DNA from 2 places in the Alteromonas sp. M12 genome. Region 2 is predicted to be linked to the other one. Evidence: riboswitches for the same ligand, from Rfam matches in the RefSeq annotation. Region 2 holds a riboswitch; the other holds the start of a gene.
The links. A riboswitch is a leader RNA that binds a small molecule or an ion and turns the genes downstream of it on or off. The one in region 2 is predicted to bind thiamine pyrophosphate.

Region 1: it holds a riboswitch for thiamine pyrophosphate, as region 2 does, so the genes downstream of both, VUI23_RS06280 (TonB-dependent receptor) here and thiC (phosphomethylpyrimidine synthase ThiC) in region 2, are expected to answer to the same signal.

What each region holds. Positions count from the first base shown of each region.
Region 1 is NZ_CP144164.1:1,469,439-1,471,912, reverse strand. Features, by position in the region: gene VUI23_RS06280 (TonB-dependent receptor) at 1-912, opposite strand, end outside; TPP riboswitch at 973-1,071, opposite strand; gene VUI23_RS06275 (iron-containing alcohol dehydrogenase) at 1,386-2,474, shown strand, end outside.
Region 2 is NZ_CP144164.1:4,267,787-4,270,260, forward strand. Features, by position in the region: gene thiC (phosphomethylpyrimidine synthase ThiC) at 1-1,182, opposite strand, end outside; TPP riboswitch at 1,352-1,474, opposite strand; partial or broken gene VUI23_RS18330 (IS3 family transposase) at 1,689-1,847, shown strand; gene VUI23_RS18335 (aldehyde dehydrogenase family protein) at 1,887-2,474, opposite strand, start outside.

The DNA of each region.
Region 1 (2,474 bases), 2.2 Mb from region 2:
GTCTTCATCATAGCCGTACACTGAATCTGATGTAGTGTGGTTCAATGAACCAATAAGTGTAGATTTTGCAAATTCAATCTTCGCTTTTATGCCAAAAGCATGGGTTTCTTGCGTATCAACACCAGGCTCATCTGAGCGAGTAACCCCATCATTATCAAGTGAAAACGCATCATAGCCATTATCAATATCAAAATACTGATAATTAAAATCTATGGTTGTGTTATCGGTTGCTAGAAACTTGAGCTTCAAACGCGCAGTCAACTCATCTAAGTTATCGGTATCATCTCTATCTAAAAATTGATTGTAGATAAAACCGTCACTTTTAAACTGGTTGATGGCAACACGATAGAAAAGTTTGTCAGTAATTTGATTACCGTAAGCTGCACCAATATTCCAAGTATTTTGCTGAGCAACAGTGGCAAGAAATTTTGTTTGTTGCTGCTCATTTGCCTCGGCGGTTTTGATTTTAATTGTTCCAGCCATACCCGCAGCGCCAAACTCAGTAGCCTGCGGTCCACGCAAAATTTCTACTTGTTCAACATCGAACAGGGTGCCGATGCCGGCAAATCCAGAAAAATCAAAATCATCTACTAACAATCCTACTGAGGGATTATTAGGTTCAGAATATTGACTACGTTCACCAATTCCACGTATTTGTATAAAACGTCCTCGGGAAGCGCCACTGCTAAAGTTAATATTGGCACCTACCCCTAAAATATCCTCAAGATGAAAGCCATTGCGTTGTTCAATCACCTCTTCAGATATCACACTGACACTGGCAGTGACGTTCTGAATATCGTTTTCTCTGAAGTCTGAGGTAACAGTAATCACTTCTAAATTTTCACTTGCTAACGCGTATGCAGGAATTGCACTTAATAAGGTTGTGTAAAGTAAAGGAAATTTTAATTTCATTTGGATCTCTTCTAATTAATGAAAAGATCCGGTATTTCGGCAGTAAATGGAGAGCTTTAAGAAGTTCTTGATGACCATTCCTACGCCGGTATTATCCGGATCAGGTATAAGGGTTTCCAATAAATTAGATCTCAGCAAAGAGCACCCCTTGGTGTAACAAGTTAGTGTTTAACTTGAACGGCGAGATGATAGCAAGGGCGTAATGGAATCGCCATGAATATATTGCTGTTTTTTGAAATTGGTATGGATTGCGCATGCAAAATTAATACTGTCGAAAGCTTCGGACTCCCCAATTAAAAACGCAAGTTAACTTATTGAATATTTTGAATTTGTAAAACTACGCTGCCAATAAGGCAAATTATAGAACTGATGAATGACGGTTAATTCATACATTCAACTTGAATTTCTCACTTAGTGGTTCAATATAGTTAATCGACACTTTTCAGCTTCTTTACATAATTTCGGATTTGAAAATGCAAAATTTTATCTACTACAATCCCACTAAAGTTGTTTTTGGAAAAGACAGTATTAGTAAATTATCCACTTTACTACCCAGTGCCAAAATCATGTTGATATACGGCGGTGGAAGTATCAAAAACAACGGTATCTATCAACAAGTTATTGAACAACTTGAGGGGCACGATTGGTGTGAATTTTCCGGGGTGGAGCCTAACCCCGAATTTGAAACATTGATGAAAGCCGTATCAATGGTGAAATCAGAAGACGTAGAATTTATTCTCGCAGTTGGAGGTGGCTCAGTCATCGACGGAGCTAAATTTGTCGCCGCAGCCACAGATTTCGAAGGCGATCCTTGGGACATTTTAGCTAAGGGTGCAAAAGTTAAAAGTGCTAAAAGTCTTGGCTGCATATTAACACTCCCAGCGACAGGTACTGAAACCAATACCAGCTCAGTGGTAACTCGTCGAGAATATAATCTTAAATTACCCTTCATGTCGGAACATGTTAGACCTCAATTCGCGGTACTAGACCCAGAAGTCACCTACTCTTTACCGGAACGCCAACTGGCAAATGGTGTGGTAGATGCATTTGTACATGTTATTGAGCAATATCTAACCTACCCCGTAAATGCGAGTGTTCAAGACCGATTTGCGGAATCGATCTTAAGCAACTTAATTGATATCGGGCCGCAAGTGCTCACGTCTAAAGATTATGAATTGCGTGCGAATCTAATGTGGAATGCGACACAAGCGTTAAGTGGACTGATTGGTGCTGGAGTACCTCAAGATTGGTCTACCCATATGATAGGGCATGAGTTAACAGCCCTTTATAATTTAGATCATGCCGTTACCCTTGCAATTATTTTACCCCGTGTAATGCAACATCAGCGTGAACACAAACGGGAAAAACTGCTTCAATATGCAGAGCGAGTTTGGGGATTAAGCCGCTATGATGAAGAAGGGGCAATCAATTTAGTTATTGAAAAAACTGAACAATTTTTCCGAGATATGGGAATCAAGACCACCCTATCTGAATATGACATTGATAGTGATGTAGCCGATAAGGTTGCTTCGAGACTCGAAAAAGCGGGCAAAACTAAAATA
Region 2 (2,474 bases):
AGGGCGCATACCATCGCCTAATGACAGAGAGACATCATAGGCGGCGCATATTTCGCAGATTTCCTGAAAATGCTCATATAAAAAGCTTTCTTGGTGATGGAATAAACACCATTTCGCCATAATCGAACCGCCCCGTGACACTATGCCCGTCAAGCGCTTCGCGGTCATTGGTACGTAACGCAGCAATACCCCAGCGTGGATAGTAAAGTAGTCTACTCCTTGCTCAGCCTGTTCTATCAATGTGTCACGGAAGACTTCCCATGTGAGGTCTTCGGCCACGCCATTTACTTTTTCCAGCGCTTGGTAAATAGGAACTGTGCCAATAGGGACAGGGGAATTACGAATAATCCATTCACGGGTTTCGTGGATATAGCGTCCCGTGGATAAGTCCATTACTGTGTCAGCTCCCCAGCGTGTTGACCAAACTAATTTTTCAACTTCTTCTTCGATGGAAGAAGTAACCGCAGAGTTTCCAATATTGGCATTCACTTTAACTAAAAAATTACGTCCAATGATCATAGGTTCGGATTCAGGATGGTTAATATTGGCTGGGATAATGGCACGTCCTCGTGCTACTTCTTGGCGCACAAATTCTGCGGTGATAGGTTGTCCCACTAGAGCACCGAAGGCATTACCTTGGGCTTTTTGACGCAAAACAGGGTCTGTTACATCTTCTCTGGCCATATTTTCACGGATTGCAATATATTCCATTTCTGGAGTAATGATTCCCGCTTTGGCATAGTGCATTTGAGTTACACGTTTGCCAGATTTGGCTTTTAATGGTTTCACTGAGCGGTTGAACCTCAAGTGCTCGAAACCATCGTCGGCGATGCGCTCTTGACTGAACTCAGAGCTGACTTGCTTTAACTGTTCAACGTCTTGCCGTTGCAGGATCCAGTCGCGACGCAGTTTGTTTAAACCTTGGTGTAAATTGATTTGAGCCTTAGGATCCGAATAGGGTCCTGTGCAGTCATACACCAGAATATCCGGATTTTGTTGGGTGATAGGGGCCTCTTTACTGCCACCTAAAATCGTATCTGTTTGTGTTATTGCGCGCATACCCACACGAATATCGTGTTGCTTGCCTGATAAATATATTTTGTTCGAATTGGGGTAGGAAAAAGGTGTAAAGTTATCTATAAATTGTTTCGCATTAGCGCGAGCTTGACGACGATTTGACATTAGCAATCTCTCATATTGTTAAAAAATGAAGTTGCTTGTCTGGAGAGGTTTGGTGTTGAAAAGCGCCAATTATCTTAATAAGGGCAGATTGCGTCTAACAACCTAGAATAGCCCCCAAATTGGCAAAATAAGCGGTAAGATTAAGCCGCAATAAAAGCGCCTTAATGGTTACAGCGTTACGCTTGTTTCCTTCGCGGGTACTAGCCCGATCAGGTTCAACGGATCCCGAATAAACGGTCTCAGCCCACACAACTTAGTCAACTAAATCGTGCTAGCACTCCGACAAGAGTGCAGTAATATAAACACATTCATTTGATTTAACAAGTAGAACCAGTGAGCAATAAACTTCCCTCCCAAAAACAACGGCGAAGTTAGGGTTACGCTGTGTGAGCCGTCCTAAATACTGTTGACACTTTTCAAATTGGTTTGGGACAGTGCAATGAAATTTCCGTTAAAACTACTCGAGGTGACTATTTCCGCGGTTTTAAATTGGCGGTTGTCGACCAAATGGGAAAGGCGAATTATTACTCTACAAACCACAAAATCTCGAGCAAGCAAAGGTTATGCTGGCTGAACTTGTTGAGACATAGCATAGTCGACGACGACACTTGGCCGTTAAATACAAAACGCCCGATGAAATTCACCGGGCGTTTCAAATGAAATAAGAATCAACCTATTTCAGGACTAGTCACTTAATTATACAATTATTGAGGCGTTCTCAATACCATCAAACGTAGCTCTGTCATGTCTTCAATAGCAAAGCGAATACCTTCACGACCTAATCCAGACTCTTTAACACCACCATATGGCATGTTGTCTACTCGCCAGCTTGGAACATCACCAATTACGACACCACCAACATCTAACACATCCCATGCTTTATGCGCTTTATAGATATCTCGCGTGAAAACACCCGCTTGCAGGCCAAATTGGCTATTGTTAATTTCTTCTAGAGCATCGTCATAATCACTAAAAGGAGCGATAATTGATACTGGGCCAAAGGCCTCATCAGCGCTAATGCTGGCATCGCTTGGTACGTTTTCTAACACAGTTGCCTGCAGCATAGCTCCGTCACGTTTGCCACCACATAATACACTAGCACCTTTAGATTTGGCTTCGGCAATCCAGTCATCAAGACGAGTTGCTTCAGATTCTGAAATCATAGGGCCGATAAATGTATCTTCACTTAGCGGATCGCCATGCACCAAATTCGCGACTTTTTCGACGTAACGCTTTTTAAAATCAGCATAAATAGATTCATGCACTAATACTCGCTGCACACTAATACAACT